2 regions of the Streptomyces sp. NBC_00989 genome follow, and region 1 is predicted to be linked to the other one. Evidence: riboswitches for the same ligand, from Rfam matches in the RefSeq annotation. Region 1 holds a riboswitch; the other holds the start of a gene.
What was found. Region 1 has a riboswitch for S-adenosylmethionine ahead of OG714_RS50195 (putative leader peptide). Riboswitches for the same ligand answer to the same signal wherever they lie in the genome.
Positions count from the first base shown of each region.

Region 2: linked by a shared signal. The riboswitch ahead of thrC (threonine synthase) and the one ahead of OG714_RS50195 (putative leader peptide) in region 1 are both predicted to bind S-adenosylmethionine.

Region 1 covers NZ_CP108728.1:11,122,330-11,127,454, forward strand. Annotated here, with positions in the region: gene OG714_RS50185 (ABC transporter permease) at 1-175, opposite strand, end outside; gene OG714_RS50190 (ABC transporter substrate-binding protein) at 179-1,801, opposite strand; gene OG714_RS50195 (putative leader peptide) at 2,039-2,164, opposite strand; SAM riboswitch class IV at 2,199-2,312, opposite strand; gene OG714_RS50200 (MDR family NADP-dependent oxidoreductase) at 2,482-3,501, shown strand; gene OG714_RS50205 (MerR family transcriptional regulator) at 3,532-3,972, shown strand; gene OG714_RS50210 (DUF6086 family protein) at 4,249-4,830, opposite strand; gene OG714_RS50215 (ScbA/BarX family gamma-butyrolactone biosynthesis protein) at 4,737-5,125, opposite strand, start outside.
Region 2 covers NZ_CP108728.1:6,368,221-6,373,345, reverse strand. Annotated here, with positions in the region: gene groL (chaperonin GroEL) at 1-308, opposite strand, end outside; gene OG714_RS28315 (cold-shock protein) at 687-893, opposite strand; gene OG714_RS28310 (MoaD/ThiS family protein) at 1,325-1,600, opposite strand; gene thrC (threonine synthase) at 1,714-3,039, opposite strand; SAM riboswitch class I at 3,057-3,213, opposite strand; gene OG714_RS28300 (glucosyl-3-phosphoglycerate synthase) at 3,404-4,348, shown strand; gene OG714_RS28295 (trehalose-6-phosphate synthase) at 4,488-5,125, shown strand, end outside.

The DNA of each region.
Region 1 (5,125 bases):
CGTGCCGCAACGCCGCGAGTTGGGCCGGATCGACCTGCCCGGAGTCCATTCCGGCGCCGGCCATCGCCGTGACCGGATCGCCGGGCAGGAAGTCGAGGACCAGGAAGGACACCGTGTAGGCGGCCCACAGCACCCCGACGGCCTGGGCGAGCCGTTTGACCGCGTAGCGGCGCACGGGTCAGCCGATCCAGGTGTCGTGGAGCTGGATCCGGCTGGAGGCGTCGAAGTTCAGGCCGTGCACCTTCGTCGCCACGCCGATCTGGGTCTGGAGCTCCACCACCGGTGCGTAGTAGGCGTTCCGCACGATCAACTGCTGGGCCTGCCCGACCAGTTGAGCGCGCTTCGTGGGGTCCGTGGTCGCGGCCTGCTGGGTCAGCGGGGTGTCCAGCGGGCCCACCGGGACGCGGTAGAAGTTGGCCAGCTTGGTCGAGAAGGAGCTGCGCAGGATGTCCGGGTCGGCCCGGGTCACGTTCCCCCACGCCGCGTCGTAGTCACCCGACTGAAGCGTCGGGGCGAGCTGGGTGACCTGGAGCTGCTTGAGCGTCAGGCCGACACCGACAGCCTTGAGTTGCTGCTGGATCAACTCCAACGCGGGCTGGTTGGTGGCCGAGTTGGGAATCCAGTTCACCGTCAGGCTCAGCTTCCTGCCGTCCTTCGTACGGATGCCGTCGCTACCGGTCTTCCAACCGGCCGCGTCCAGCAGGGACTTCGCCTTGGCCGCGTCGGTCGTCAGGTCCGAGGAGAGGTCCGCGTAGTCGGGTGTGGTGTGCGCCAGGACGCTGGTCGCGGGCTGGGTCCCGGTCGGGAACACGGTGTCGGCGATCTGCTTGCGGTCGATGGCGAACCCGATGGCCTGGCGTACCCGGGCGTCCTTCAGAACCAGCCGTGAGTTGTTGAAGGCCAGGCCGAACACCACGCCGGGGTTGGCCCGTCGCTGGAGGGTGACCTGGCCGCCCTTCAGCGCCGCTTCGTTGGCCCTGCCGACGCTGCTGATCGCGTCCACCTGCCCCGACTGGAGGCTGCCGGCCCGTACCCCCGCCTCGGGCACGACCTTGAAGACCACCTTGTCCAGGTAGGCCTCGCCGCTCTTGTGCCACAGCGAGGAACCCCAGGCGTACCCGGTGCGTTTCGCCAGCGTGATCGACTGGTTCTGCACGTACTGCTTGAGCACGAAGGGCCCGGAGCCGACCACTCCCTGGCTGCACTTCTGCTGCGGGGACCTCTTCACGCTCGCCGAGGACTCGATGCCCAGCGAGTGCGTCGAAGTCGCTTGCAGGAACTGGGCGTTGGGCTGCTGGAAGGTCACCTTGACGGTGAGCGGGCCGACCACGGTGGTGCTCTTGACGCCGCTCAGATAACCCTCGGCGAGGGTCCCCAGCGCGCCGAGCTTCGGCACCGCGTCGAAGTTGTCCTTGACCACCTGAGCGGTCAGCTCGGACCCGTCGCTGAAGGTCACACCCGACCTGAGGTGGAAGGTGAACGTGGTCGCGTCGGAGCTGATGTCCCAGCTCTTCGCCAGCCAGGGCACGATCTTGCCGGTCCCGGGGTCCTGGTCGGTGAGGGAGTCCACGACCTGACGTACCGAGTAGATGGTGTCGTTGCTGGCCACCTGCTGCGGATCCACGCAGCCGGCGTCGGAACCCACCGCGAAGGTCAGGGTGCCACCGGACTTCGCCGGGCCACTGCCGCTGCCCGAGCCGCCGCTGCTGCCGGACCCGCAGGCGGTGAGCAGGACGCTGGTGGTCAGGAGGGCGGCAAGCGCCGCCCATCGGGTGGGGCGGATGTCCGGATGTGCTCTCACGAAGGGTGCTCCTACTCGTGTCACTACGCATGGGGGTGCCCCGCGGATCACGGCTGCGCGCGCGGGCGCGCCGCTCCGGTCGGCGCAACGCCGAGGACGGGCAGTGCAGTTCGGGGGTCGGGCGGGAGGGGACGCGGCGGTTGCGGACCATGTCCGCGAACACGGACAGGACCGCGAGAGGCTGCGGGAGAACGCCTACAGGCCGCGACAGACGTCAGACGGACGTGGTCAAGGCGGTCAGGCGCGACACAGACAGCTGGTGAAGCGCTGCAGGTCGATGTGGCGGCGGCGCGAGAACCGGGAGAACACGGTCGCGGCCGTCAGGGAGGCGGGGGAGACACTCGGGTCACTGCTGTGTCGCACGACCGTCCTCCACATCTCCGACCCCGGCCACAGGGCCTCGCGCTTGCAGAGATCCTCGGTGATCCTGCCGGGCTTTCACCTGGAGCACCCCACCGCGTCGGAGGGTTGCCGGTCAGCAAGCCAGGGCTTGACGCTGACACTCGATGCCGATCGTGATCGTACGGAGCGACATCGTCGTACGTCAATGGCAGGTGCGGGCGGGCGAGCGGCAGCGACCGGACCGTCGCTCCGGCTTGCCCTTGACGTACGCGTCAACTTTTAACGTCGGGGGCGCCGCACGAGGTGTGCGGCGCCAACAACCCGTCAGGAGCCCGTAGATGTCTCGGTCGAACCTCCCCGCCACACATCGCGAGGTCCGTCTCGCCGCCCGTCCCGAACGCGCCCTCGACCCGGACCACTTCGCCGTGGTGGAGGTTCCCGTTCCGCGACCGGGACCCGGACAGGCGCTGGTACGCAACCGCCTGATGAGCGTCGCCGCCTCACTGCGCACCCTGATGAGGGGCGACGCGGGGATGCCGATGCCGTCGTTCGAGGTCGGCCGGCCGTTGTCGGCTCCGGCCGTCGGCGAGGTGGTGACGGCTCCCGAGGGCGGGACGCTGCGCCCCGGTGACCTGGTGTCGCACTGGGCGGGGTTCCGCGAGTACGCCGTGGTGGAGGCCGACGCGGTGCAGCCCGTCGACCTCACGGTCCTGCCGGACCCGGTGGCGTACCTCTCGCAGGGTCCGTCGGCCTGGATCGGCGTCGTCCGGGGAGCCGAAGTACGCGACGGAGACACGGTGTTCGTCTCCGGCGCGGCGGGCGGACTCGGCACCCTGGCCGGACAGTTCGCCCGCCTGCGCGGGGCTGGCCGGGTCATCGGCAGCACCAGCTCACAGCGCAAGGCCGACTACCTGGTCGAGACGCTGGGGTACGACGCGGTCGTGCTGCGTGGCGCCGGACCGATCGAGGACCAGTTGCGCAAAGCGGCCCCCGAGGGCATCGACGCGGTCGTGGACACCGTCGGCGGGGAGCAGCTGCGAGCCGCGCTGGCGCTGGCCCGTCCCGGTGCCCGGGTGGGACTGATCGGAGCGCTCTCCGCACAGGTGTCGGGCGAGGACACGGCGCCCGTCGAGATCGACACCTACTCGCTCATCGTGCGGGGCATCGAGGTCCGCGGCGTCAGCGGCGCGCGCCACCGGGACGCGCTGGCGGAATACCCGGAGACGTTCGGCCGTTGGCTGCGCGAGGGCTCGGTCACCGTCCCGCACACCCGCCTGTCCGGAATCGACCAGGCACCCCGCGCCCTCATGGAACTGCTCGAAGGACACCACATCGGCACGGTGGTCGTGGAGTTGTAGTCGCCGGCCACCCGACTTCCGGAGGACGGAATGCGCATCGGCGACGCGGCGGCAGCCGTGGGTGTCACCACCCGCACCCTGCGCTACTACGAGCAGCGCGGCCTGGTCACGGCACGGCGTACGGCGTCGGGACAGCGGGAGTACAGCGAGGAGGACGTACGCCGACTCCACGCCGTCCGCGGGCTGTTGGACTCCGGCCTCACCATCGGCGATGTGCGTCGCCTCATCGACATCATCGACGCGCTGCCCGCCAGCCCGACCGTGCCGCAGGTCCGCCCTGGTCCCTACTCGGACAAGTGCGTCGTCCCGCTGGTGGCCATCCGGCGACTGGCCGAACTCGACGCCCGCATCCACCGGTTGACGGAGCTGCGCGACCGCCTCGCCGACGGGCTCGACCTGCGGTTCGGTGTCCTGGTCGGCCAACTCATCGGCCTCGACGCCCCCATGAGCGATGCGCGGACCGGGTCCTGACACGGGCGTCGCCGTAGGTGCGCAGCCTCGCACGGCGCGCACTCCGCCGGGTCTGCGCCCAGCGAGCCGGGGCGCCCCTCTGGCTCGGTGAAAGGGGCTTGTAGGGGCGGTGGTTGGCACCGTCGGGAGTGGTGGATGTGGCGGGTGCGGTTGCTACGGCCGGACGGTGACTCTGGCGGACCTCGGAGACGGATTTCGGGATGATGATCAGCGGAGGCGGGTGCAAGCGGTCGTCCACGATCGCTTGGCTGATGATCGCGAGCCGCAGGAATGCCGTTACCTCATGCGGTTGGTTGAGGATCGCGGGTTCAGGGCTGCTGCGGACGGCAACGGATGACGGGCCATCCAGCGATCGATCTCCCGCGCCCGGGTGTCCGGCGTGGTGGCGACGGCGGTCGACGCGGTTCTGGGGTTGCCGGGAACCTGGATGTCGTTCTGGGCGCGACTACCGATGTGGCCGGCTTCCGGTTCCGGGATCGGCACCTCGATTCCGGCGCGCCGCGCGAGTGCGACCGCCGTCGCCACGAACCCCTCGGACAGCGTGAGGATCACGGAGTGGCCTGTCCGGCATTGGCAGGCGACCAGCTCACGTACGAACTCCGCGTAGGCGGCCGGATCGACCTCGAGCTGCCCTGTGCCTGGTGGGTTTTGCGTTGGGCGCCCGTCCTTTGATCGGACAGGCGTCCATCGCAGGTCGACAACGGGGGTTGAAAAGCGGGGCTGTTGCACGAGGTGTACGTCAAGCCGCGCCCCTTGAAGTGGAGTTACCCCTCCGTCGCGAACGACAGCGTGCCGGAGGCGGTCGTAGCGCCGCCCTGGGTGACCTGGAAGGTCCAGCCGTCCTCGGCCGGTCCGCATTCGACGTGGACGGGGGAGTTCCACTCGGTGAAGCGCAGGGCCTGCATGCGGCAGCCGTTCAGTCGGCCGGGGGAGGCTCCCGCCAGGCAGGCCGCCTGGCGGGCGGCTTCCAGGAGGACCATGCCGGGGACGTGGTCGCTGGGGTGGTCGAAGAACCGTGGGTGGCGCAGGTCGGCGGGCGCCACCAGCAAGGCCCCGGCGGGGTCGCGGACCAGCATTACGTCGCCGGGGGAGGGAACCGACACCTCGGTGGGCGACGGGCGCCAGTGCACGTCGTCCGGGACGGGGCCGGCGG
Region 2 (5,125 bases), 4.8 Mb from region 1:
AGACCCTCCTTGACGAGGGCCTGGGCGAGCACGGTCGCCGTGGTCGTACCGTCGCCCGCGACGTCGTCCGTCTTCTTGGCGACTTCCTTGACCAGCTCGGCGCCGATCTTCTCGTACGGGTCCTCGAGCTCGATCTCCTTGGCGATGGAAACACCATCGTTGGTGATCGTGGGGGCGCCCCACTTCTTCTCGAGGACGACGTTGCGGCCCTTGGGGCCAAGGGTGACCTTGACGGCGTCGGCGAGCTGGTTCATCCCGCGCTCGAGACCGCGCCGTGCCTCCTCGTCGAACGCGATGATCTTGGCCATGTGAAGTGGTCCTCCCGGACTGGGGTGGATTGCTCCGGACCGCGCTGGCGCCCGCGACGGACGGCCTGCCTGCCCTGTGATTCCTTGCACCACCTGGCCTGCGGGCCTCACCCACCCGGTCCTTCGTTATCACTCTCACCTTCAGAGTGCTAACGCCAATGATTAGCACTCGGCATGGTCGAGTGCAAGCGGCTCCCGGGTTCTGGCACCCACTCCAGCCCCCTCGCCGGCCCCGCTCCGACCTCCGGCTCCGACCTCCGGCTCCGACCTCCGGCTCCGGGCATGCCGAAGGGCCCGTACCCCAGGAGGTGACCCCCCAGGAGTACGAGCCCTTCGATGAGGAACGAAGAACGTCGCTGCTGTTCGTCGGCGCGTGCTTCAGCTGGTCGCGAGCCGGACCATGTCCGCCTGCGGCCCCTTCTGACCCTGCGAGATCTCGAAATCGACCCGCTGACCCTCTTCCAGGGTGCGGTAGCCGTCCATCTGAATCGCGCTGTAGTGGACGAAAACATCCGCACCACCGTCGACCGCGATGAAGCCGTACCCCTTCTCCGCGTTGAACCATTTGACGGTGCCCTGAGCCATGCCTAACTCCCCTATTACTGGCCCTTGCACGGACCCGCACTTCGCGGATCCGGGTCAGACCTCACCCCCCACAGGTTTGGGGGCGTGCGCCGGAACGCGTCGACCGCGGCCGAATGTATCCGCCCAACTGCCGTCTGCAACAGGTCAATCCGACGAGAATTCAGGGCAGGACCGGTCGGGAATTTACGGATAATTAGTCCGACTTCAGGGCAACTCGGGCCCGATAAAGGGAACATAAGGCGCAAAAGACCTGCACACTTTGGCTACTTCTCATCGCACGCGGAGCCGGTACTCATATGCGTCCGGCATGCGGAGTGGAGCGGGTTCCCCAACTGTACCCCGCTCAACCCTACAGAATTGCCCCCTCCGCTTCTCTCACGGAGGGGGCAATTCGATGAACTCTTGGTAATCGGCGTTACCGAGGGTAATTATCAGCCGCCGGCGACGGCCGGAATGATCGAGACGCCGGCCCCGTCCGGAGTGGCCGTCTCCAGCCCCTGCTCGAACCGCACGTCGTCATCGTTCACGTACACGTTGACGAACCGCCGCAGCTTGCCCTGATCGTCGAGCACGCGGGCGGAGATCCCGGTGTGGTTCTTCTCAAGGTCGCTGATGACCTCGGCGAGGGTCGTGCCCTCGGCGGTGACTTCGGCCTGCCCGCCGGTGTAGGTGCGGAGAATGGTAGGGATGCGGACGCTAACGCTCACGATGAGACCTCCGGTCAGGTGATGCCCTCAGGGGCGCGGGGCTGTGTTGAATCTGCGGCTACCGCCGCGTGGGCGCGGCCGGCCCCCACCGGCCCGCAGTCAAAGAACGACTCTCAGGACGCGAGTCCAGCTTCCCTGAACGACTCAAGGTTCGGCCGGATCGTCGCGGTGAGCCCCGTACCGGCCACCGCGTCCAGCGTCTTCAGACCATCACCGGTGTTGAGAACCACCGTGGTCAGCGTCGGATCCAGCAGCCCGTTCTCGATCAGCTTCTTCGCCACACCGACGGTCACCCCACCCGCGGTCTCCGCGAAGATCCCCTCGGTCCGGGCAAGCAACTTGATCGCGTCGACGACCTGCTCGTCGTTGACGTCCTCGACAGCCCCACCGGTCCGCCGGGCGATGTCCAGCACGTAGGGACCGTCCGCCGGGTTCCCGATGGCGAGGGACTTCGCGATCGTGTTCGGCTTCTGCGGCCGTACGACGTCGTGACCGGCCTTGTAGGCGACGGAGACCGGCGAACACCCCTCCGCCTGCGCGCCGAAGATCTTGTACGGCTTGTCCTCGACGAGCCCGAGCTTGATCAGCTCCTGGAGGCCCTTGTCGATCTTCGTGAGCTGCGACCCGGAGGCGATGGGCACGACCAGCTGGTCCGGAAGCCGCCAGCCGAGCTGCTCGCAGATCTCGTACGCGAGGGTCTTGGAGCCCTCGGCGTAGTACGGGCGCAGGTTGACGTTGACGAACCCCCAGCCCTCACCCGCCGGGTCACCGATCAGCTCGGAGCAGAAACGGTTCACGTCGTCGTAGTTGCCCTCGATGCCGACGAGCTCGCCGCCGTAGATCGCGGCCATCACGACCTTGCCCTGCTCCAGGTCGTGCGGGATGAACACGCAGGAGCGGAAGCCGGCCCGGGCTGCGGCGGCACCGACGGCGCCGGCGAGGTTGCCGGTGGAGGAGCAGGAGAGGGTGGTGAAGTCGAAGGCGCGAGCCGCTTCGATGGCCTGGGCGACGACGCGGTCCTTGAAGGAGTGCGTCGGGTTGCCGGAGTCGTCCTTGACGAACAACTTGCCCGCGTCGACGCCCAGTTCGCGGGCGAGGTTGTCGGCCTGGACGAGCTTGGTCCAGCCGGGGTTGATGTTCGGCTTGTCGGCCACGTCGGCGGGGACGGGCAGCAGGGGCGCGTAACGCCAGATGTTCGCCGGGCCCGCTTCGATGCGCTTGCGGAGCTCTTCGGTGTCGTAGGCCGAGAAGTCGTAGGCGATCTCCAGCGGGCCGAAACACTCCTCGCAGGCGAAGACCGGGCCGAGCGGGACGCGGTGTCCGCACTCGCGGCAGGACAGCGCGGTGGCGGGGCCGAGGTCTACGGAGTTGGCGATGTCCGCGGCGGTCGTGTCCGTGTTCGCGGAGTTCGTGGTGCTTGCGACAGTCTGCGCAGCCATGGAGGGGAGGCCCTTTCTCCTCATCTTCCTCACGACGCATCTCGCCGTGAGACGGATTTGGCACCTTCCCGAGCCGGGAGCCTCACCACGTCAGCGTGTAGCTGCGTGCCAAGACCGGCTGGAGGGTTGCCGGGGCTTCATCGGGCCGTATCCCTCTGCCCCTCTGGATGAGCGGTGTTCAGTTGTGTATGCGGTTGTGTCACTTGCGTGAGCGTTGACGACCCCCGACATGCGATGGTCATCAGCGTTGTTCAAGACTGTAACCGAAGGCCAGGACAGTTGAGTGAGCCGTCCGAACCGCGAGATGGATCACACACACTCCGTGATCACTGATCGCCGAGAGAACGCAGAGGAGCCGCGCAACGTGCTGAAGGAAGTCGAGCACTGGCTGAGCACCCGCTCCTGGTCCATGACCGACCGGCCGCTCCACAAGATTCTGGCCGCGAAGCACCGCACGGGCCAGTCGGTCTCCGTCGTGCTCCCCGCGCTCAACGAGGAAGCGACGGTCGGCGACATCGTCGCGATCATCCGCCACGACCTCATGCAGCAGGTCCCGCTCGTCGACGAGATCGTCGTCGTCGACTCCGGGTCCACCGACCGCACCTCCGAGGTGGCCGCCGCGGCGGGCGCCCGGGTCGTGCACCGTGACGACATCCTGCCCCGCATCCCCGCCGTGCCCGGCAAGGGCGAGGTGCTGTGGCGCTCGCTGCTGGTCACCAGCGGCGACATCGTCTGCTTCATCGACGCGGACCTGAAGGAGTTCTCCTCCGACTTCGTCACCGGGATCGTGGGCCCGCTGCTCACCGACCCCGGCGTCGACCTCGTCAAGGCGATGTACGACCGCCCGCTCGGCGGCGCGGCCGGCCAGGGTGGCCGCGTCACCGAGATGATGGCCCGCCCGCTGCTGAACATGCACTGGCCTCAACTGGCCGGATTCGTCCAGCCGTTGGGCGGCGAGTACGCGGCCCGCCGTTCCCTGCTCGAACAACTGCCGTTCCCCGTCGGGTACGGCATCGAGCTCGGCATGCTCGTCGACGCGCTCCACCTGGTGGGCCTGGACGCCCTCGCGCAGGTGGACGTGGGCGTGCGCAAGCACCGGCACCAGGACGGGCAGGCGCTGGGCCGGATGGCCGCGCAGATCTACCGCACGGCACAGCTGAGGCTGGCCCGAGGGCATCTGATCCGGCCGTCGCTCACCCAGTTCGAACGGGGTCCGGACGGCTTCGAGCCGCGCACGTACTCCGTGGACACGGAGGAACGGCCGCCGATGGCGGACATCACCGAGTACCAGTCCCGCAAGGTGGCATGACCGGCGCGGTCGTAGTGCGGCCTTAGACAGTCGTAGTCAGTCACGCAGACGGTCGCGGACGGTCGTATACGGACCCGTACGGTCCGCCGGCGGCCGTCCGCACGTTTGAGCGTTTCCGGGCCGGGCTAGGTTGTGGCGTATGGCTTCCACGGCTTCTACGGCTTCCACGCCCCCTCGCGGTGCTGCTCAGGTGCTCGTCGCGTCCAATCGCGGTCCCGTCTCGTACGAGGTGGGCGGCGACGGTTCGCTGCGCGCCAGGCGGGGTGGCGGCGGGCTGGTGTCCGGGCTGTCGGCGATCGGGCCGGACGCGGGGGCGCTGTGGGTGTGCTCGGCGCTGTCCGACGGCGACCGCGAGGCCGTACGGCGCGGGGTCGGCGAGGACGGCGTGCGGATGCTGGACATCCCGGCCGACGTGCACGCCGACGCGTACAACGGCATCGCCAACTCCGTGCTGTGGTTCGTCCACCACATGCTGTACCAGACCCCGCTGGAGCCGGTCTTCGACGCGGAGTTCCGGCGCCAGTGGGCGTCCTACGAGACGTACAACCGGGCGTTCGCGGAAGCGCTGGCGGCGGAGGCGGCGGCGGGCGCGATCGCGATCGTGCAGGACTACCACCTGTGCCTGGTGCCGGGGATGCTGCGCGAGCTGCGCCCCGATCTCCGTATCGGCCACTTCTCGCACACGCCGTGGGCACCGGCGGACTACTTCCGGATGCTGCCGGACGACATCCGTGAGCAACTGCTGACGGGCATGCTCGGCGCGGACCGGCTCGGCTT